Regions from separate parts of the Cobetia sp. Dlab-2-AX genome, predicted to be linked through region 2. Evidence: predicted binding sites of a transcription regulator. Region 2 holds the regulator's gene; each other region holds the start of a gene.
What was found. Region 2 encodes LexA, which represses DNA repair genes until DNA is damaged. Its sites were predicted from a motif close to TACTGTNTANNTANACAGTA; they were not measured.
Positions count from the first base shown of each region.

Region 1: the regulator LexA is predicted to act here: its motif matches at 5,395-5,414, upstream of recN (DNA repair protein RecN).
Region 3: the regulator LexA is predicted to act here: its motif matches at 2,462-2,481, upstream of recA (recombinase RecA).

Region 1 covers NZ_JAMXRV010000005.1:48,552-56,247, forward strand. Annotated here, with positions in the region: gene NH396_RS09825 (esterase-like activity of phytase family protein) at 1-903, shown strand, start outside; gene dnaJ (molecular chaperone DnaJ) at 1,053-2,204, opposite strand; gene dnaK (molecular chaperone DnaK) at 2,374-4,296, opposite strand; gene grpE (nucleotide exchange factor GrpE) at 4,500-5,123, opposite strand; gene recN (DNA repair protein RecN) at 5,500-7,170, shown strand; gene fur (ferric iron uptake transcriptional regulator) at 7,371-7,696, opposite strand, start outside.
Region 2 covers NZ_JAMXRV010000003.1:287,612-295,307, reverse strand. Annotated here, with positions in the region: gene nagZ (beta-N-acetylhexosaminidase) at 1-622, opposite strand, end outside; gene NH396_RS06965 (L,D-transpeptidase) at 880-1,422, opposite strand; gene NH396_RS06960 (TetR/AcrR family transcriptional regulator) at 1,422-2,099, opposite strand; gene lexA (transcriptional repressor LexA) at 2,653-3,282, shown strand; gene NH396_RS06950 (hypothetical protein) at 3,456-3,695, opposite strand; gene NH396_RS06945 (DUF6586 family protein) at 3,948-4,427, opposite strand; gene topA (type I DNA topoisomerase) at 4,427-7,069, opposite strand.
Region 3 covers NZ_JAMXRV010000007.1:81,150-88,845, reverse strand. Annotated here, with positions in the region: gene mutS (DNA mismatch repair protein MutS) at 1-1,676, opposite strand, end outside; gene NH396_RS12605 (CinA family protein) at 1,891-2,379, shown strand; gene recA (recombinase RecA) at 2,595-3,662, shown strand; gene NH396_RS12595 (regulatory protein RecX) at 3,888-4,472, shown strand; gene alaS (alanine--tRNA ligase) at 4,715-7,318, shown strand; gene NH396_RS12585 (aspartate kinase) at 7,428-7,696, shown strand, end outside.

The DNA.
Region 1 (7,696 bases), on a different contig from region 2:
CCAGAACAGAAGAGCGAGTTTCCGGAAATCCAGTGGTGCGGCACGCTCAGACTGCCGGGCAAATGGCTGGATGACACTCCCGTCGGTGGCCTGTCGGACATCGGCTGGGACCAGGACGAGTCACTGCTGTATGCCGTGTCGGACCGCGGCTGGCTGCATCGCCTGCGGCTCGCCTTCCGCCATGGCGAGCTGGTCGGGGCCAAGGCGCTCAATACCTATACCCTCCGCGACGAGACCGATGTCTCGCTGCGCGGCGCCCTCAGTGATGCCGAGGGCCTGCAGCTGCTGCGCGCGAACAATGACCGCCGCGGCGATTCCCGCCTGGTGATCAGCTTCGAGCAGCAGCCACGTGTCGAACACTTCCTGCCCAGCGGCCTGGCCGTCAGCGAGCCCTTCACTCCGATGGGCGCGCGTGGCGCGGCGCCCAACAACGGCATGGAGGCCCTGACCCTGCACCCGCAATACGGCATGCTCGCCGGGCTGGAAGCCACGCCCGAGGGCATGAGCGAGGGCATGACGCGCATCTTCAGCCTCGACGACAAGCACGAGTGGAGCTACCCGCTGGCCAGCGATACCGGTTCGAGCCTGACCGCGATGGAGATGCTGCCCGACGGTGACATGCTGATGCTGGAGCGCGCCTTCTCACCGCCCTTCCCGCTGGTGATCAGTCTGCGCCGCGCGCATCTCGGCGAGCCCGGCACCCAGGTCGAGGTGCGTACCCTGGCACGCCTGTCGAGCGGCGATGGCTGGTCGCTGGACAACTTCGAAGGGCTGACGCATCTGGAAGGCAATCGCTTCCTGATGATCTCGGATGACAACTTCAGCAGCTTCCAGACCACGCTGCTGAGCTGCTTTGCGGTCATCGAACCAGAAGCCTTCACGGCTGAATCAGCGCCGCAATAGCCATGCCCCGGGCTGTGTTACTGGGCTGAATTGCCTGGCTGAGCCACCGAGCCTGAAACGCGAGAGCCCCGCACTCGACAAGTCGAGTGCGGGGCTCTCTGGCATGAAGGCCATCCATGGAGCTGGCCCGCGGACGGCAAGGCGAATGCCTAGGGCTTCATGTCTTCGAAGAACTTCTTCACGCCATCGAAGAAGCTGTTCTCCTTCGGCGAATGGCTCTTGCCGGTATCACCAAGGCTCTGCTGGAACTGACGCAGCAGCTCCTTCTGCTCTTCATTCAGGCTGACCGGGGTCTCGATGACCACCTTGCACAGCAGGTCCCCCGCGGGGCCGCCGCGCACCGGCTTGACGCCCTTGCCGCGCAGACGGAACAGCTTGCCGGTCTGGGTCTCGGCCGGAATCTTCAGCACGACACGTCCGTCGAGGGTCGGCACGTTAAGCTCACCACCCAGCGCCGCATCGACGAAGCTGATCGGCACTTCACACTGCAGGTGACGACCATCGCGCTTGAAGATCTCGTGCTCGCGCAGGTTGACCTGCACATATAGATCGCCTGACGGCCCGCCGTTGACACCGCCTTCGCCTTCGCCGTTCAGGCGGATGCGGTCGCCGGTGTCGACGCCCGGCGGAATCTTGACCGAGAGGGTCTTGGATTCCTGGACGCGGCCTTCGCCGTGACACTTGCGGCACGGCACGCTGATCTTCTCGCCACGACCGTGGCAGGTCGGACACGCCTGCTCGACCGCGAAGAAGCCCTGCTGCATGCGCACCTTACCCATGCCGTTGCAGGTCGGGCAGGTTTCCTTGCTGGAACCCGGCTCAGCACCATCGCCATCGCAGTGGTCACAGGCCGCCAGACGCGGCACGCGGATGTCGACCGTGGTACCGGCAACCGCCGATTCCAGATCGAGATCCAGGTTGTAACGCAGGTCGCTGCCGCGCTGCGGAGCGTTCGGGTTGCGACGACCACCGCCGCCACCGAAGATGTCACCGAAGACATCGCCGAACACATCGCCGAAGCCGCCGGCACCACCACCGCCAAAGCCGCCGCCACCGAAGCCGCCGCCGCCCTGACCATCGACACCGGCATGACCAAACTGGTCATAGGCGGCGCGCTTGTCAGCATCGGACAGCACTTCGTAGGCTTCAGAGACTTCCCGGAACTTCTCGGCCGAGGTTTCATCATCCGGGTTGCGGTCCGGGTGATGCTTCTGGGCCAGGCGTCGGTACGCCTTCTTGATGTCCTTGGTGTCGGCGCCACGCTCGACACCAAGCACTTCGTAATAATCACGCTTGGACATGGATCAGGTCCGCCTGGATTGCTGGCAGCCTGAGGCTGCCGGTCTGTTCTGGAATGCCGGTTGTCACCGGTGGCTCGCGGCTAGCGCAGGGCGCCACCGATGCAAACGACAACGCGGGACGCCTTCACGAGGCTCCCGCGCTGTCATCAGACGTCGTTCAAGAAATCCCTCAGGACTTCTTGTCGTCGTTGACTTCCTCGTACTCGGCGTCAACCACGTCGTCGTCCTGCTTCTTGCCAGCCTGACCGTCGGCAGCCTGCTCACCCTGGGCACCCTGCTCGGCGTAGAGCTTCTGCGCCAGGTTGCCGGACGCTTCGGTCAGTGCATCCAGCTTGGCCTGGATCGCATCCTTGTCGTCGCCTTTCAGGGCTTCTTCCAGCTCGGAGATCGCCGTCTCGATGGCTTCCTTCTCGCTGGCTTCAGCCTTGTCACCGGCTTCGGTCAGGGTCTTCTTGGTCGCGTGAATCATGCCGTCGGCCTGATTGCGCAGCTGGACCATTTCCTCGAACTTCTTGTCTTCGTCGGCGTTGGCTTCCGCGTCGCGCACCATCTGCTCGATCTCGTCGTCGGACAGGCCGCCGGAAGACTTGATGACGATGGACTGTTCCTTGCCGGTCGCCTTGTCCTTGGCGGACACGTTCAGGATACCGTTGGCATCCAGGTCGAAGGAAACTTCGATCTGCGGCACACCACGCGGTGCCGGCGGAATGTCGGCCAGGTCGAAGCGACCCAGAGACTTGTTCTGCGCGGCCTGCTTGCGCTCACCCTGCAGGACGTGGATGGTCACCGCGCCCTGGTTGTCTTCAGCGGTGGAGAACACCTGAGACTTCTTGGTCGGGATGGTGGTGTTCTTCTCGATCAGCGGCGTCAGCACGCCACCCATGGTCTCGATACCGAGGGTCAGCGGCGTCACGTCCAGCAGCAGCACGTCCTTGACGTCGCCGCCCAGCACGCCGCCCTGGATACCGGCACCGACAGCGACCGCTTCATCCGGGTTGACGTCCTTGCGTGCTTCCTTGCCGAAGAACTCGGCTACCTTGGACTGCACCAGCGGCATGCGGGTCTGACCACCGACCAGGATGACATCATCGATCTCGGAGGCGGACAGGCCAGCGTCGGACAGCGCGGTCTGGCACGGCTTCAGGGAGCGTGCGACCAGGTCGTCGACCAGAGACTCGAGCTTGGAACGAGTCACCTTGACGTTCAGGTGCTTCGGACCAGTGTTGTCAGCCGTGATGTACGGCAGGTTCACGTCGGTCTGCTGAGCGCTGGACAGTTCGATCTTGGCCTTCTCGGCGGCTTCCTTCAGACGCTGCATGGCGAGGTTGTCGCCGGACAGGTCGATACCACTGTCAGCCTTGAACTGGTCAACCAGGTAGTTGATCAGGTGCATGTCGAAATCTTCACCGCCCAGGAAGGTGTCGCCGTTGGTGGCGAGCACTTCGAACTGGGTCTCACCGTCGACGTCGGCGACTTCGATGATGGAGATATCGAAGGTACCGCCGCCCAGGTCGTAGACCGCGATGGTCTTGTCACCACGGGACTTGTCCATGCCGTAGGCGAGGGCTGCGGCAGTCGGCTCGTTGATGATGCGCTTGACGTCGAGACCCGCGATGCGGCCGGCGTCCTTGGTCGCCTGACGCTGGGAATCGTTGAAGTAGGCCGGCACGGTGATGACGGCTTCGGTGACTTCTTCACCGAGGTAGTCTTCCGCGGTCTTCTTCATCTTCTTGAGGATTTCCGCACTGATCTGCGGCGGCGCCATCTTCTTGTCTTTCACCTGCACCCAGGCGTCGCCGTTGTCGGCTTCGACAATCTTGTACGGCACCATTTTGATGTCTTTCTGAACCACATCATCCTTGAACTTGCGACCGATCAGGCGCTTGACCGCGAAGAGAGTGTTCTCCGGGTTGGTCACTGCCTGACGCTTGGCCGACTGGCCGACCAGAATCTCGCTGTCGTCGGTGTAAGCGATGATGGACGGTGTGGTGCGACCGCCTTCAGCGTTTTCGATGACCTTGGTTTTCTCGCCGTCGAGCACTGCCACACAGGAGTTGGTAGTACCCAAGTCAATACCGATGATGCGTCCCATAATCGTATACCTCGAATCTATTGCTAGCCTGAAAGATAAGTCTGGATGTCGGCACCTTGTGTCGGTACCTGAACTTGTTTCTCTAGATGGGGTCGCGTGTCAGGGTTTCAAGACCCGGCCGGGCAAATTTTCCCGGGCCGGATCGCCCTGAGCCCCCACAGGGCGCGATCCAACGCCTATCGGGCGTCGAGAGCGCGCAGGCCTCAGGAGGCCTTGCTGACTGCCACCATCGCCGGACGCACCAGGCGGCCATTGAGGGTGTAACCCTTCTGCATCACGTCGATGACGCTGTTCGGCTCCGCGTCCGGGGACGGCACCATGGCGACAGCCTGATGGTATTCCGGGTCGAAGGGCTCGCCGTGCGGATCCAGCTGCTCGACGCCTGACTTGTTCAGGGCATCCAGCTGCATTTTCAAGGTCATCTCGATGCCTTCGACGTGGGTCTTGGCCGCTTCGTCACCCGACATGGATTCCAGCGCCTTCTCGAGGGAATCCACCACCGGCAGCATTTCCTTGACGAACTTCTCCAGCGCGAACTTGCGCGCCTTCTCGGCGTCCTGCTCGGCACGACGGCGCGCGTTCTGCGCATCGGCAGCCGCGCGCAGCGCCTGGTCCTTGGCTTCCTTGACGGCCTGCTCAAGCTCTTCGACCTGGGCGGCCAGCATCTCGGCTTCCGGGTTGTCCACCAGAGAGCCTTCGCCGCCGGTATCGTCGGCATCCAGTACGTTGTCGATCACTTCACCTTCCGGCGTTTCCGGCTGCGGCTCGGCATCGCGAGCGGCACGCTGAAGCTCTTCATCCATCGGGGTCTGCGGGTCCTGAGCCATGCTGATCTCCTGCGGGCCGACGTCTGTGCGCCATTGCCCTGATTCGTGGCCTGCTGAGCCTGTCGCGAAGCATCACTCGCACTGGGCTGACAGACAGGCCATGAGTTGCCTTGAGAGGCAGCAAGGCCAGGCCATTGCTGCCGACTGAAAGTGTCAGTGCCTCTATATGGGGACAGCACATCGCTTCTCAAGCCTTGCCGCAGGCTTTTCTCCCCACTGAGCCCGGCATGGATTGAAGGCCACCCGAACGTGCTGTATAAAAAGCCATGCTCACTGTATAAACATACTGTATGGCGACACCGTAGCCCGCCCATCGAGTCCGGGTCCGCTGATGTTTCCCAGCACGGCGTACGTCAAAGCCCCCTCGGAGGTAGTCATGCTGCTGCAACTCGCCATCCAAGATTTTGCCATCGTCGAAACGCTGGAACTCGATTTCCGCCGCGGCATGACCGCCATCACCGGCGAGACCGGTGCCGGCAAGTCCATCCTGCTCGGCGCCCTCGGCCTGTGTCTGGGCGAGCGTGCCGATGCCGGCAGCGTGCGCCATGGCGCCGACCGCGCCGACCTCATCGCGCGTTTCGATATCAGTGAGCTTGGCGACGCCCGTCAGTGGCTGGATGAGCGCGAACTGGGCAGCGACGACTGCCTGCTGCGTCGCGTCATCACCGCCAGCGGCCGCTCAAAGGCCTGGATCAACGGTACGCCCTGCACCATCGCCGACCTTCGCGAGCTGGGCGAGCACCTGATCGACATCCACTCCCAGCACGCCCACCACTCCCTGCTCAAGGAAGAGACGCACCTGCGTCAGCTCGACGAATATGCGGGCCTGGAGACTCAGGCCGCCCAGCTGCGCGAGGACTTCCGTCACTGGCAGGAGGCGCATCGTCGTCTCAAGCGCATGAGCAATGATGGCGATGAAGTACGTGCGCGCCGCCAGCTGCTGCGCTATCAGGTCGAGGAACTCGATGAACTGGCGCTATGCGAAGGGGAACTGGAAGCCCTGGAGCAGGAGCAGGAAACGCTGGCCAATGCCGAGCAGATTCTGGCCGAGGCGCAGTCCGCCGCCGAGTGCTGTGATCACGACGAAGAAGGTGCACTGTCTCGCCTCAACCAGGCCCTGGCCCGCCTGGCGCATCTGCCGGGCAACGAGCACGGCTCACTGGCCAGTGCGCTGGGCATGCTCGAGGAAGCGCGCATCCAGATAGAGGAAGCCGCGCGTGAGCTGCACCGCTTCGTGGAAGTCACCGAACTCGACCCCGAGCGCCTCGCCTTCGTCGATGAGCGCCTGAGCCGCATCCATCAGATCGCGCGCAAGCATCATGTGATGCCGGACGAGCTGCATGGCCTTCATCAGCGCCTGCGCGAAGAACTCGATGGCCTGGGTGGCGATGAGGAGGCCATCGAAGCCTTGCGCGAAGAAGTGGCTCAGCGTCGCGAGGCCTGGAAGGGGCTGGCGAGTGAGGTGAGCGCCAGACGCGCCACTGCCGCCCCGCAACTGGCCAGCGACATCCAGGACCAGCTGGCCTTCCTCGGCATGGGCAAGGCCACCTTCGAGGTCGCCATCGAGGCGCGGGAGCGCCCGCAGCCCGAAGGCATGGAGCGTATCCACTTCCGCATCAGCGCCAACCCGGGCCAGCCGCCACGCGCGCTGGCCAAGGTCGCCTCAGGCGGCGAGCTCTCGCGTGTATCGCTGGCGATCCAGGTCGTGGCCGCCAGTCGCTCGACCATTCCCAGCCTGGTCTTCGATGAAGTCGATGTCGGCATCTCCGGCGCTACCGCCGAGATCGTCGGCCAGCTGCTGCGTCGACTGGGCGACAAGGGCCAGGTGCTGACCGTCACTCACCTGCCGCAGGTCGCCGCACAGGCGCATCAGCACCTGCATATAGAGAAGCAGGCCGAGAAGGACACGACCCGCACCCACATGGCGCTGCTGGATGACAGCGGCCGCGTGCGCGAGCTGGCACGCATGCTGGGCGGCATTCATCTCTCCGAACAGACCCTCGCCCATGCCCGCGAGATGCTTGGCGCTGCCGACAGCCGCCATTGAGCACTGTCGCCAAAGTCGCCGTTCATGCGCTGTCGTCGACGTCCATTCGTCCAATGACACTCCTCGGCAAGACGAACGCTGAAGTCATGGATTTAGGAAACATGAACGCCAGATACACGAACGGCCGCCCTCAGGGGCGGCCGTTCGTGTATCTGGCCGGAGAAGGCTCTCCGACCACGTCATCCCTGACGCAACCCGCGTCAGCTATCGCTCTTGTCGCCCTTGGGACGCACGTAGAGCACTAGCGCATGCTCGACCAGCTCATAGCCGTGCTCCTCGACGATCTCGCGCTGACGGCGCTCGATCTCGGGATCACAGAACTCTATGATCTCGCCGCTGTCCAGACATACCATGTGGTCATGGTGTTCTTCCTGGGACAGTTCGAAGACAGCGTGACCGCCATCGAAGTTGTGGCGCATCACCAGTCCCGCTGTTTCAAACTGGGTGAGCACACGATAAACCGTCGCCAGACCGACATCTTCGCCAGCCTCAAGCAACGCCTTGTACACGTCCTCGGCACTCAGGT
Region 2 (7,696 bases):
CATGCTCGCGCAGCTCGCGGAACGGACGCGGATCGACCACGCGCTCCAGATGGGTATCGGCCGAGATGCCACCATGCCCCGGGTAGTGCTTGCCGACGGCGGACATGCCCGCCTCCTGCAGCCCGTCGATGAAGGCGCCGCCCACCGCGATGACGTCTTCCGGCGTGGCGCCGAAGCTGCGATCGCCAATGATGGTCGAGCCCGCCACATCGATATCCAGTACCGGCGCAAAGGTGATATCACAGCCGATGGCTGCCATTTCCATGCCCAGCAGCCAGCCGGCATCGCGTGCCAGCCCCAGGCCTGCGGCCTGGGCGTCTTCGCCGCAGCCATCACAGTCACGCCCGAGACAGCACTGTGCCAGGCTGCGCATCGACGGCAGGCGTGTCACGCCCTCACGCAGACGCTGGACGCGCCCGCCTTCCTGATCGATGGCGATCAGCAGGTGGGGATTGACGCTGCGAATCTCGCGGCTCAGCTCCAGCACCTGCTCGGGAGAAGCACAGTTGCGCGCAAACAGGATGACGCCCCCGACGGCAGGACGTGCCAGCAGTTCACGTTCGTCGCGGGCGAGAGTCAGCCCCGCAACATCGACCATTACGGAGCCCAGTGGCTGTGTCATGTCATCCTTCCTGTCCATGGCCTGCGGCAGTGATATCCCATGCAGAGAGATCACGGCCGCCAGGACTTCATGTCTTTTACGGGGCTCGGCAGCCTGGAAGAAACGCGATGAATCAGGCTGCCAGCGCGAGGAAAGGCGCAATTCTAGCCGACTGAACCCCTATCGAACAGTCGCGGCCAGCTGCGCCCCGGCAAGGGGCTGTCACGCAGGTTCCGGTGACAGCTCATGGAGGGTATCAGACTCGGGCACCAGCGCCTTCAGGGATGCAGCAGCACCGGAGTGCCAGGCACAGCCTCGGCAAAGAGTCGCAGCAGGTCATCATCGCGCAAGCGAATGCAGCCATGGGACGCCGCTATCCCCATAGGCTCCGTGCTGGGCGTGCCATGAAAATAGATATAACGGCGCAGGCTATCGACCCGCTCACCGCGAGCATTGCGACCGCGGTTGATGCCCGGCTCGCGGCCACTGAGCCATAGAATGCGCGTCAGGATCCAGTCACGCTCTGGATGCTCCAAGGCAAGCTCGGGGGTAAATACCTCGCCCGTGAAGCGCCGTCCACGATAGACGGCGCCACGCGGGTTGCCTGCCCCGATGGCGGCACGAATCACATGCCAGCCACTTGGCGTGCAACCGCTGCCATCGAGCTCGCCGATACCGTTGAGGCCGCTGGAGATCGCGCAGGCGTACACCAGCGCGTCAGGGGCAGCCACGGAGGGCGGCGCATCACGACTGCCACTCGGCGCGTCATTGCGAATCTCAAGGCTCTGGCGCGCGAGATCCACCGCTACCCAGCAGGCCATCAGCTGGCCGCCTGGGTGACCGCCTCACCATCCCCGAGTGAGGCCGGCAACGGCGCTGCCATCGCCGCGACCACCACCGGACGCATGTGCTGGATCAGCTCACGCACCGTGGTGTGATGGCCGTACTCGGCCTCCTCGATATCCCGCAGTGCATCCAGGCCCGAGAAGGTGAAGATCACGCTACCGAGCATGAAGTGCAGGCGCCAGAAGCGCTCGTTGTCCGGCAGATCAGGCGTCGCCAGCTTCAAAAGCTCGGCGAAGCGGCTGAAGACCGTGCCGTAATGCTCGCGGATATAGCGCCGCATGTGGCCCTGACCCTGGGTGTAGGCAAGCCCGAGCAGGCGCATGAAGGTGCGCAGGCTGTTGCGCTCGGCCGGCACCTCCAGCACGGTACGCGCCATCACCTCCAGCAGGACCTCCAGCGGCACCTGACGCCCGGCGTATTGCTGCTCGACGCTGTCGAGTGCCGCGTGGAAACGCTCGCTGAACGGATCGAGATAGCGCGCGAAGACCGCCTGGATCAGCGATTTCTTGGAGCCGAAGTGGTAGTTCACCGCCGCCAGATTGACCTTGGCCTTGCTGGTGATGTTGCGCAGTGAGGTCTCGGCGAAACCACGCTCGGCGAACAGCACCTCGGCAGTATCGAGGATGCGGGTAACGGTATCGGTCTGGGCCATGGGCGGAACCCTTGTCAGGTAGAAGAGGACTGGAGTCGTAGGTCACGGCGCAAGCGCCGCGCGGCGACTCTCTCATGAGGTGATGCAGGTTCACCGGAAGGCCACGTACGATATCGGCTCGTTTGATCACGACACACGTGAGTACGACACAAGTGAGTACGACACATCCGAACACTGCCATCGGCGAACATTCGTTTGAAACACTTTGATTCTAGCGCGCCATGCCATGACTGACAATTCTCTCGCGTTTCAAACACCAGAGGTTTAGCTGAGCCTGATATTCCTTCAATGCAGACCGTGCCGATTCAAGGACTCGTCGTGCTCGGTGACAGCCCCCCGCAGGGCCACACCGGATTGCCCTCGCGACAGCTTGCCTTGGATATCAACAAGCCAAGTCGGCAGACGGCGATATCTCGACGACTACCTGCCCTTTGAGACCTCCACACAAGCCAGGATGCCTTGCATGACTGCCATGACTGGATACAATGACAGTTGTATGGATGCACACCCCGTGCCGTCAGCTCAAGATGCCGCCCAGGCCAAAGGCAATGCCATGACCCAGCCGCTTACTCCGCGCCAGCAGGATGTCTTCGACTTCATCATCAAGACCATCAAGTCCTCTGGCTACCCGCCGACGCGGGCCGAAATCGCCCAGGCGCTGGGCTTCCGCTCGCCGAATGCCGCCGAGGAACATCTGCGCGCCCTCAAGCGCAAGGGCGCCATCGAGATGGTGCCGGGCACCTCACGCGGCATTCGCGTGCCGTCGCTGGCTGACGTCGACGACAGCGCCAACGATGGTCTGCCGGTGATCGGGGAAGTGGCCGCCGGCAGTCCGATTCTTGCCAGCGAGCATATCGACCGTCACTGCCCGCTGCCGAGCGACTACTTCTCGCCGGCTGCCGACTACCTGCTGCGTGTGCGCGGCGTGTCGATGAAGGACGTGGGAATTCTGGAAGGCGACCTGCTGGCCGTGCACCGCACCACCAGCGTGCGTGACGGGCAGATCGTGGTGGCACGCCTGGGAGATGAAGTCACCGTCAAGCGCTTCCGTCGTGACGGGCACTACGTATGGCTGGAAGCCGAAAACGAGGACTTCTCGCCGATCAAGGTCGACCTGCGCACGGACAGCCTGGAGATCGAGGGTCTCGGGGTAGGCGTCATCCGCGATGGTGGCCTGCACTGAGGCCTTGACCAGCTGCGCCTTGAGCAACAGAACCTTGCCCAGCAGCACTTTTTCATCAGGGCTTTTCTCGCAGAGCTTTTCTCGCAGAGCCCTGAGCAACGGAAAAGCCGCACGCATTGCACAAAAAACCCGCCTCGAGGCGGGTTTTTTGTGCGCGAAGCGCGAACGATGCATCAGTGCACGATGCCTTCCGACTGCTCGTCCTCGTCTTCTTCGCCATCCCAGAGGCGAGTCCGGGTGATGGCGTGGTCGATCATCTCACGCGCGACCTCGAAACGATTGTCACGCAGCAGATCAGCGGCCTCGTCCGAAATGCGAATGCTGAGCAGCGGCTCACCTTCGCTTTCCGCGGCGCGCAGAATCACTTCACCATCTTCCATTTGCACAATTTCAAGTACGGCGGGATCGGACACGTCATTCCTCCTGCACGGCATCTCGCGAGATACCGGCGTCGTTGTAATCGTCAGCGCGACGGCTGGCAAGCCCGTCACCGCGTTGCCATCAGCGACGCAGAAAAAAGTACGACCACAGCCAGAGCCATGGTCGTACCGGAGAATGCAGGGCTTGCCACAATGCAATCAGTCTAGCACCCGTGAAGGCGAAACGTCACCCGATTGCCATGCGCCAGTCACCACCAGCGTGCAGCACCAGATCAACGCCTTGACCTACCACTCGACACTCGACTCGCGCAGCTGCGGCAGCAGCGCCTTGAATGCCGTGATGGCGGCGCTGAGACGCTCGGCCAGCGAGGCGCTCGAGGCTGCCGCGATGATCAGACCATCACCCCGCGAACGCGATTCCTCGCGGCGAGCGACGCCACCCTCTTCATGCAGACGGGTCACATCCGCGATCAGCTCAGACAACCAGCTGTCAGGACGCTCAAGCAGGCTGCGCAGCTGCTCGACCTCGGCGATGGGCGTCGGCGGTGTGGCCAGGCGCTCGCGCCAGCTACCCTCTGGCCAGCGCGCCGTCACGGCACACTCTTCCAGCAATGACGCCAACGCCAACTCCAGCAGGGCGAGCGCGCCCTCTTCACCGGCCATGCGACGCGCCACGGCATGCTCATCGTCGCCAGAAGCTGCTGACTGGGCCAGCAGCAACTCGGCCTGATACAGCAGCTGATTGGTGCGGGCACGCTGGCTCATCAGCTCTTGGCTCCCTTGCGCTTGTCCTCGACGACCCAGCGGCCGTTGTCGTAGGTCGCCTTCCAGCCGGTCGCCTTGCCTTCCTCATCGGTCATGACGTACTGAGCCTTGACCTTGCGCGAGAAGCGAATCTGTGCCGGACGTCCATCCGGGTCCTGATCCGGGGCCTCGAGAATGAAGTGATACTTCTCCGGCAACTCGTCGGCGTGCGCCTTGAGCTCCTTGACCAGCGGCGGACGCGTCTCGCGATTCTTGGGGAACTGGCTGGCCGCCAGGAACAGACCACTGGCGCCATCGCGCAGCACGTAGTGGTCCTCGACCTTGACGCAGGCAAGCTCCGGCATCGGAATCGGGTCCATCTTCGGCGGCGCCACTTCACCGGACTTGAGCAGCTTGCGGGTGTTCTTGCAATTCTCGTTGGTGCAGCCGAAGTACTTGCCGAAACGCCCGGTCTTGAGCTGCATGTCGGAGCCGCACTTGTCGCACTCGATCACCGGGCCATCGTAGCCCTTGATGCGGAACTGACCTTCCTCGACCTCGTGACCGACACAGTCCGGGCTATTGCCGCAGACGTGCAGCTTGCGCTGCTCATCGATCAGGTAGCTGTCCATCGCGGTGGCGCAGATCGGGCAGCGACGCTTGGCGCGCAGCGCATCCGTCTCGGCATCTTCACCGGCATCGGCCGCCACGGCTTCATCGCCCGGCAGCAGATCGATGGTGGTCTTGCAGCGCTCCTTGGGCGGCAGGTTGTAGCCGGAACAGCCCAGGAAGACCCCGGTCGAGGCGGTACGAATCTGCATCTCACGCCCGCAGGTCGGGCAGGCGATGTCCGTCGGCACCGGCTGGTTCGGACGCATGCCCTCTTCGGACTGGGCGTGGTCCAGCTCGGCCTTGAACTCGGCGTAGAAGGTGTCCAGCAGCTCGCGCCAGTTGCGCCCGCCGTTGGCCACCTCATCGAGGTAGTCTTCCATGCGCGCCGTGAAGCCGAAGTCCATCAAATCCTTGAAGGACTCACTGAGGCGATCGGTGACGATGTCGCCCAATTTCTCGGCATAGAAGCGACGGTTTTCCAGCGCCACGTAGCCACGGTCCTGGATGGTGGAGATGATGGCGGCATAGGTGGACGGACGACCGATACCACGCTTTTCCAGCTCCTTGACCAGGCTGGCCTCGGTGTAACGCGCCGTGGGCTTGGTGAAGTGCTGCAGCGGCTGCAGCTCGACCAGATCCAGCGTCTCGCCGATGGCAAGATCCGGCAGCGACTGGTCCTCTTCCTTCTTGCCCATCGGTTTCATGACACGCGTGTAGCCGTCGAACTTGAGCACACGGCCCTTGGCGCGCAGCTCATAGCCATCCACTTCGATGGTCAGCGTGGACGACAGGTATTCGGCCGGCAGCATCTGACAGGCCACGAACTGGCGCCAGATCAGCTCATACAGACGCTCGGCATCACGCTCCATGCCGGCGAGGTCGGTGGCACGACGCGTCACCTCGGAAGGACGAATCGCCTCGTGCGCCTCCTGGGCGCCCTCCTTGCTGGAGTAGACGTTGGCCGCTTCAGGAAGGTAGTTGCTGCCGTATTCCTCGCTGATGAAGTCACGCGCCGTGGCGACCGCGTCCGCCGACAGGTTGGTCGAGTCGGTACGCATGTAGGTGATGTAACCCGCTTCGTAGAGACGCTGGGCCATCATCATGGTCTTCTTGACCGAGAAGCCGAGACGACCACTGGCCGCCTGCTGCAGGGTCGAGGTAATGAACGGCGCATTCGGCTTGGAGCGTGTCGGCTTGTCTTCACGATTGGTGATCGCGAGTCTGGCCGTGCGCAGCGCCGCGATACGATCCATCGTCTCCTTCTCGCTGGTCGGACGGAAGGCCTTGCCATCCTGACGTGCCAGCTCGAAACGGATCGCCTCACCACTGGCGGCGGCCAGCTCGGCGTGGACATCCCAGAACTCTTCGGGGATGAAGGCGCGGATCTCGCGCTCGCGCTCGACGATCAGACGCACGGCGACCGACTGCACACGACCGGCGGACAGACCACGGGCGACCTTGGCCCACAGCAGCGGCGAGACCATGAAACCCACGACGCGATCCAGATAGCGGCGCGCCTGCTGGGCATGCACGCGGTCCATCTTCAGCTCACCCGGCTCATCGAAGGCTGCCGTGATCGCCTTCTTGGTGATCTCGTTGAACACCACGCGCTTGTAACGCGAATCGTCGCCACCGATGGTCTCGCGCAGGTGCCAGGCAATCGCCTCACCTTCGCGGTCCAGATCCGTCGCGAGATAGATGGTGTCGGCCTTCTCGGCCAGACGCGTCAGTTCGGAGACAACCTTCTCCTTGCCAGGCAGGATCTCATAATGCGCCTCCCAGCCATTCTCCGGGTCGACCCCCATGCGGCGGATCAACTGGATCTTGGCCTTCTGTGCCTTGTGAGCCGCCTTGGCCTCGGGCGACATCTTGCGAGTCTCCGCCGCCTGACGGGCACGTTCCTTGGGGTCGGTGGCCTGCTTGCCGCTCCCGCTGGTCGGAAGGTCGCGGATGTGCCCGACACTCGACTTCACCACGAAATCGTTGCCGAGATACTTGTTGATGGTCTTGGCCTTGGCGGGCGACTCGACGATCACCAGTGACTTGCCCATGGTTGCTCGCATCTCCTGGCCAGCGCTGATTGCGCCGGCGAATGACTCGTCGCGCTGGGTTTTGTCCCAGCCGAAAAATGCGCCTACCCTACCCCAGCATTTCAGCGCTGACCAGCAATGTTGAGACTGACGCCTCGACGGGACGACTCGACAGGGTGCCTCTACGACAGCCTTGAGACATGCCCTGCCACCCGCCACGTCAGCATGCAGCATGCGCCGAATGACATCGACAGCCGTCAGGCATGTGGTCGCGGGCAATCCGGCCTCCGAGCCGGGTTTGAGCATAGGTTACCAGCGCATGACCGCGGTCAACGGGTCCGGTACAGGGTCTGCGCTGGGCCGATGAGCGGAAATTTCGCTCAGCAGGGTATTGCCACTATATAGGTAGCACTGGAATGGCTGTCAGTGAAAGCCAGCCAGCGGACATTGGCGTGACGGGGCGGTCACCACGACGCTGCCGTAGAGCCTGCGACGCCTGGCTGTCAGGCGTCGAAGTGGCGGGCCGCCCCGCATGACGTAGTGCGACAGACCCTCAGGCCTCAGCCCATGTCCGCGTACCCGCGACAACGTATTCGCAACAATCGCTCGGCAGACTTCACGTCACCCCTTGCAGTCCCGATCGTGATC
Region 3 (7,696 bases), on a different contig from region 2:
GCGGTCAGCACATCCAGTGATGCCAGCGCACGGGCCGTCTGCTGCAGGCCATCCAGTTCGGTATTCAGATCATCCAGCAGGTGCTCATACAGCAGCTTCTCGCGCGCCAGTGACTTGGACTTGGCGGACAGCGCCTTGTCCTCGAATTCCTTGAGCTCGGGGATGATGAAGCGCTCGGCATTCTTGAGGGTCTGGCGGCGGATGTATTCCGGCGGGGCCTCGGCCGATTGCGAGCGCGGCAGTTCGATGAAGTAGCCATGCACGCGGTTGTAGCCGACCTTGAGGTTGCTCAGGCCGGTGCGCTCGCGCTCGCGAGTCTCGAGTGCGACCAGATACTGGCCGGCGTTCTCGGACAGGCCGCGATACTCGTCCAGCTCATCGTCGTACCCATCGGCGATCACGCCGCCATCGCGCAGCACCACTGGCGGGTTCTCGACCAGCGCCTCGCTGAGCATCGCGGAAAGTGCCGGGAACAGGCGGATGGCATCGCGCAGGTCGTCGATGGCGCTGCCTTTCTCGACGCTGGCGAGCACGGCGCGCAGTTCGGGCAGGGTGTTGAGGCCATCGCGCAGGCGGGCCAGGTCGCGCGGGCGTGCGCTGCGCAGTGCGACACGGGCGAGGATACGCTCCACATCACCGATACGCTTGAGCAGGCCGTGCAGCTCGAAGGGATAGTCGCCATCCAGCAGGCGTTGTACCGCCGCCTGGCGCTGGCCGATCTGACGCTGATCGCGCAACGGACGATTCAGCCAGCGCTTGAGCAGGCGCGAGCCCATCGCGGTCGCGGTGACATCCAGTACGTTGGCCAGCGTGTTGTCGCTGGTGCCGCCCAGGTTGGTGTCGATCTCGAGGTTGCGACGGCTGGCGGCATCGATCACCACCGAGTCATCGCGGCTTTCGACCGCCAGTGCGGTCACATGGGGCAGCCCGGTGCGCTGGGTATCGCGAGCATAGTCGAGCAGGGCACCGGCAGCCGTGACGGCGCGCGTCAGATGGCTGCAGCCGAAGCCGTTGAGGTCCTGGACGCCGAACTGGTCGCATAGCAGGCGCAGGGCTGTCTCGTGATCGAAGTGCCAGTCGCTCTGACGCGTCAGCCCCGGGCGCGAGGCCAGGCTGGCGGGGAGGGTACGGCTTTCACCGACCATGACCTCGGCAGGTGACAGGCGCTGGATCTCTGCCTGCAGCTCATCATCACCGTTGACCTCGAGCACGCTGAAGCGACCGGAGGACAGCTCGAGTGCCGCCAGGCCCCAGGTGTCCCCGTCGCGGTGCAGCGCTACCAGCAGGTTGTCGCGGCTGGCATCCAGCAGCGCCTCATCATGCAGGGTGCCCGGCGTGACGATTCGCACCACCTTGCGCTCGACAGGCCCCTTGCTGGTCGCCGGGTCACCGATCTGCTCGCAGATGGCCACCGATTCACCCATCTTGACCAGGCGTGCCAGATAGCCTTCGGCGCTGTGATAGGGCACCCCTGCCATGGGAATCGGTGAGCCACCGGAGCTGCCGCGCGCCGTCAACGTGATATCGAGCAGTTGTGCTGCGCGCTTGGCGTCCTCATGAAACAGTTCATAGAAGTCGCCCATGCGATAGAACAGCAGCACGCCGGGGTGCTCGCGTTTGATCTTCATGTACTGCGTCATCATCGGCGTCATCTGGGGCGCGCTGTTCTTGGCCATGGCCATGGACTTCCTTGACTGCACTGCAATGGGAAAAAGCACACATGCGAGAGCACGGCATGCGGGATGCGCGATATTCTACGGACTGGCGCGGCCGGCTCCAATGCCTGTGATGTCTCATGCTCGCTGCCCTTTTCACCTGATGACCTCCACGAGGAGAAAGTTCGTGAGCCAATTGACTGGTACGACACCCGAGGCTGCGTGCGCGAATGCTCTGGCTGAGCAGTTGCAGGCGCTGGCGATCGCGCGCGGCGTGCGCGTCACCACCGCCGAGTCGTGCACCGGGGGCGGCGTGAGTGCCGCGATCACTGCGATTGCCGGCAGCTCCCGCTATTTCGATGCGGGCTACGTGACTTATTCCAATGCCACCAAGCAGCGCCTGCTGGGGGTCAGTGAGGCATCGCTTGAAACTTTCGGCGCCGTCTCCGAGGCGGTCGTGTGCGAGATGGTGCGGGGCGCCTGTCGCGAAAGCGGCGCTGAGCTGGGGGTGGCCATCAGCGGCGTGGCCGGCCCCGGCGGGGGAAGTGACGAGAAGCCCGTCGGCACCGTATGGCTGGCGTGGGGGAGCGAGACGCGCCAGCAGGCACGCTGCTGTCACTTTTCCGGCGACCGGCAGGCAGTGCGTGACGCCGCCGTGCGGGAGGCGTTGCAGGGCTTGATCAAGCGCGTGGAGGCCTTGCAGGTCGGCACCGAAGACGCGTGAGCCCGGTGCAGGCCCCGCGATGAGGGTGCTGCCTGAAAAAGCGCACCACCGGACTGGCAGAGCGACGCAACTTGCGGCATTATACTGTCCATGTATACAGGGTTTTGCCACGACACCTCAGCCGCTAGTCTGACGGTGTCTGCTCAGCTCTCAGTGACAGAATTCTCTATTCCAGGTGGCAGCCCGTGTGGCTCCGCCGTTCGACAGGAGGCCACATGGCAAAGGACGACAATCGTACCAAGGCGCTGAACGCGGCGCTGTCCCAGATCGAGCGCCAGTTCGGCAAGGGCGCCGTCATGCGCATGGGCGATGCCCCGCGTGTGGCCATCCCGTCGGTTTCCACCGGTTCTCTGGGGTTGGATATCGCACTCGGCATCGGCGGCCTGCCCTTCGGGCGCGTGGTCGAGATCTATGGTCCGGAATCCTCGGGCAAGACGACCCTGACTCTCTCGGTCATCGCCCAGGCGCAGAAGCAGGGTAAGGTCTGTGCCTTCATCGATGCCGAGCACGCGCTGGATCCGTCCTACGCCGAGAAGCTGGGCGTCAACCTGGATGAGATGCTGGTCTCCCAGCCCGATACCGGTGAGCAGGCGCTCGAGATCGTCGACATGCTGGTGCGCTCCGGCGGCGTCGATGTCATCATCGTCGACTCCGTGGCGGCACTGACGCCGCGTGCCGAGATTGAAGGCGAGATGGGTGACTCCCACGTTGGCCTGCAGGCGCGTCTGATGTCCCAGGCACTGCGCAAGGTGACGGGTCACATCAAGAACGCCAACTGCATGGTGGTGTTCATCAACCAGATCCGCATGAAGATCGGCGTGATGTTCGGCAGCCCCGAGACCACGACTGGCGGCAACGCCCTGAAGTTCTACTCCAGTGTGCGTCTGGATATCCGCCGTACCGGTTCCGTGAAGTCCGGTGATGAAGTCACCGGCAACGAGACCCGCGTCAAGGTCGTCAAGAACAAGGTCGCGCCGCCGTTCCGCCAGGCCGAGTTCCAGATTCTCTATGGCAAGGGCATCTACCACGCCGGTGAGGTGATCGACCTGGGTGTGCAGTGCGGTCTGGTCGGCAAGTCAGGTGCCTGGTACAGCTATCAGGGCAGCAAGATCGGTCAGGGCAAGGCCAACTCCGCTCAGTACCTGGAAGACAATCCCGCCATCATGGAGGAGATTGAAAACCAGATCCGCGCCCAGTTGCTGGCAGCACCGGAAGCCAAGGAAGAGCCGCAGGAAACCGCGGCCGCCGAGAGTGAGGACGATCTGGATATCGATCTCGACTGAGGATCGCTCCTGAGCAAGTACGCCGGCCGCCAGGCTGGCGTCAGCGCAGCGGGTCGAGAACGCCCCGTTGCGCTGGTCCCAAGGCGCCCGCCCCGATGACTCGGAGGCGGGCGCCTTGCGTTCACCTCCCTCTATGCCCTTCTGCTCAACCCGGGGAGCATGACCATGCACGATGACAGCACATCACTGGGCGGGCCTGAGTATCAACCGCTCGACTCAGGCGTGATGACGCCGCAACGGCGTGCGCGCAATGATGCCATCGCGCGTCTGGCGCGCCGCGAACATAGCCGCCGCGAACTGCACGACTATCTCCGAGAGCGTGACTATCTGCGGGCGCTCAGCGATGACGAGTTGGCAGAACGGCAAGCTGCGGGCGAGGAGGGTGCACCGGCGGCCTTGAGTCGCGATGAGGTCGAACTGCTGATCGAGGAGGTGCTGGAGCGCATGGCCGAGGAAGGCCTGCAGTCCGATGAGCGCTTTGCCGCCAGCTTCCTGCGGATGCGCGTCCTGCGCGGGCAGGGGCCCAGGCGTATTCAGCAGGAGCTGCGCCAGCGTGGTATCGATAACGAGACGCTCAATGCCGTGATGCGTGCCGCCAGTGACCCGACGCCGGATGTCTTCGGTCATGTCGAGGCGGTGGATTTCTTCGAACTGGCGCGCGAGACGCTGGCCAGGCGCTTTTCCGGCCCCGGCGAGGGGCACAAGGAGCGCGCACGGCGCGAACGCTTTCTGCTCCAGCGCGGCTTCGACTATGAGCAGCTGCGCTATGCCATGGAGTCCGCCTGGAGTGATGAGGGGGAAGAAGGCTAGCTGGCGGGCGACTGTTTGGCTCTCATGGCGCGCAAACCGGCGCTTCAGGACATTTCCCCCCCTTTAGCTTGCGCGAACAGGCGTTATACTAGGTCGTCTTGCGACGGCACGGGGCAGGCGCCTTCTTTCATGCTTTTCATTGCACCTCCATGCATACCCACATGGATGAACATGCAGAAACCATGCGGAAGTCATGCAGAAGACCCCCGGAGCGTCTTTACGCACATCGCTACGGAACCTCTATGAAAAGCGCAGAAATCAGAAACGCCTTCCTGACCTATTTCGAGAAGCAAGGCCATACCATCGTGCCCACCAGCTCTCTGGTGCCGAACAATGACCCGACCCTGCTGTTCACCAACGCTGGCATGGTGCCCTTCAAGGATGTCTTCCTGGGCCGTGACCCGCGTGGCTACAGCCGTGCGACCTCCGCGCAGCGCTGCGTGCGCGCCGGTGGCAAGCACAATGACCTGGATAACGTCGGCTATACCGCCCGCCACCACACCTTCTTCGAGATGCTGGGCAACTTCAGCTTCGGCGACTACTTCAAGCGCGAAGCCATCCAGTTCGCCTGGAAGTTTCTGACCGAAGAACTCGGCCTGCCGAAGGAGAAGCTGTGGGTCACCGTGCACGTCAGCGATGACGAAGCCCGTGACATCTGGTTCAACGAGGTCGGCATCGATCAGAACCGCTTCTCGCGTCTCGACGAGGACAACTTCTGGCAGATGGGCGACACCGGCCCGTGCGGCCCGTCCTCCGAGATCTTCTATGACCACGGCGAAGACGTCGCCGGTGGCCCGCCGGGCAGCCCGGACGAAGATGGCGATCGCTACATCGAGATCTGGAACCTGGTCTTCATGCAGTTCGACCGCGACGCCGAGGGCACGCTGCACCCGCTGCCCAAGCCGTCCATCGACACCGGCATGGGCCTGGAGCGTGTCGCGGCCGTGATGCAGGGCGTGCACTCCAACTACGAGATCGACCTGTTCCAGAATCTGCTGGCCGCCGCGGCCGAGATCATCGGTCACGACAACATCGCCACGCCGTCACTGCGCGTGGTGGCTGACCACATCCGCTCGTGCGCCTTCCTGATCACCGATGGCGTGCTGCCCTCCAATGAAGGCCGTGGCTACGTGCTGCGTCGCATCATCCGTCGCGCCGTGCGTCACGGTCACAAGCTGGGCGCGCGTGGCAGCTTCTTCTACAAGCTGGTCGCGGCTCTCGACAGTGAGATGGGCGATGCCTATCCGGAACTGCGCGCCGCACGCGAGCAGATCGAACGGGTGCTGCTCAAGGAAGAGGAGCAGTTCGCGCGTACGCTGGAACATGGCATGAAGCTTCTGGAAGAAGCCATCGCTGGCCTCGAGGGCAATACCCTCGACGGCGAGACCATCTTCAAGCTCTACGACACCTACGGCTTCCCGTATGACCTGACCGCCGACATCTGCCGTGAGCGCGAGCTGATCCTCGATGAGGCAGGTTTCCAGGCGGCCCTGGAAGCACAGCGTGATCGCGCCCGTGCCGCCAGCAACTTCGGCGGCGACTACTCCGCCAACCTGGTGCTGGAAGGCGAGACCGTCTTCACCGGCTACGACCAGCTGGAAGGGGAAGCCACCGTCACCTCGCTGTTCGACGCCGAAGGCAATGCCGTCGAGCAGCTCGAGGTGGACACCAAGGGCATCGTGGTGCTCGATACCACCCCGTTCTACGGCGAGTCAGGTGGCCAGGCCGGTGACACAGGTTATCTGCATTTGGATGGCGGCCGCTTCCAGGTCAGCGATACCCAGAAGCAGACCGGCCATCACCTGCACCACGGTGTGCTGATCGAAGGCGCTCTCAAGGTCGGTGACAAGGTACGTCCGCAGGTCGATGCCGAGCTGCGCGCGGCTTCCGTGCGCAACCACTCCGCCACGCACCTGCTGCACGAAGCGCTGCGTATGGTGCTGGGTGAGCACGTTCAACAGAAGGGCTCGCTGGTCACGGCCGAGCGTCTGCGCTTCGACTTCAGCCACTTTGAGGCGATGACGGCCGAGCAGCTGTCCGAGGTCGAGCGCATCGTCAACGCGCAGATTCTCGCCAACGCCGAGACCACCATCGAGTTCATGAGCCTCGATGAGGCCAAGGCGCGCGGCGCAGCGGCACTCTTCGATGCCAAGTATGGTGAGGAAGTCCGCGTGCTGACCATCGGTCAGGATGCCTTCTCCATCGAGCTGTGCGGCGGAACTCACGTCAAGCGCAGCGGCGACATCGGCCAGATGCACATTCTCGCCGAAACCGGTATCGCGTCCGGCGTGCGTCGTATCGAGGCCATCACCGGTCGCGCCGCGCGTGACTTCCTGCTTGCGCAGGAAGCGACCCTGACTCGCCTCGGTGAGCGTCTCAAGGCCAAGCCGGAACAGGTCGAGGAGCGCGTTGGCAGCCTGCTGGAGCGCAACCGTGGCCTCGAGAAGGAGCTTGAGCGCCTCAAGGCCAAGCTGGCGTCTGCCTCGGCCAGCGACATGCTCAGCGACATCGCGAATGTCCAAGGCATCAAGGTGCTGGCCAAGCAGGTCGAGGGCGTCTCCGGCAAGGAGCTGCGCGGCCTGATGGATGACCTCAAGTCCAAGCTCGGCTCCGGCATCCTGGTGCTCGGCGTCGCGGACGGTGACAAGGTCAGCCTGATCGCCGGTGTCACCGACGACCTGACCTCGCGCGTCAAGGCGGGTGACCTGGTACGCCACGTGGCCGAGCAGGTCGGTGGCAAGGGTGGCGGTCGTGCTGACATGGCCCAGGCCGGTGGCAGTGATGCCGCCTCGCTTCCGGGCGCACTGGCCGGTGTGCCATCATGGGTAGACGCCCAGCTGGGCTGACAGTACAAGATGAAGGCCGGGCTCCTCTTGGGGAGACCCGGCTTCTTTTTGGGCTCACATGAGCTTCATGTGGGGACAACGCAAACGGACACGGATAACGGAAACGCACATGGCGCTATACGTTCAGAAGTTCGGAGGCACTTCGGTCGGCTCGGTGGAGCGGATCAAGGCCGTCGCCGAGAAGGTCAAGCGATTCCGCGATGAAGGGCATCAGGTTGTCGTGGTCGTCTCTGCCATGAGTGGCGAGACCAACCGACTGATCGGTCTCGCCAGCGAGATCAATGATGACCCGACACCGCGCGAGATGGACATGCTGGTCTCCACTGGCGAGCAGGTCACCATTTCCCTGCTGGCCATGGCGCTGCAGAAGATCGGCGT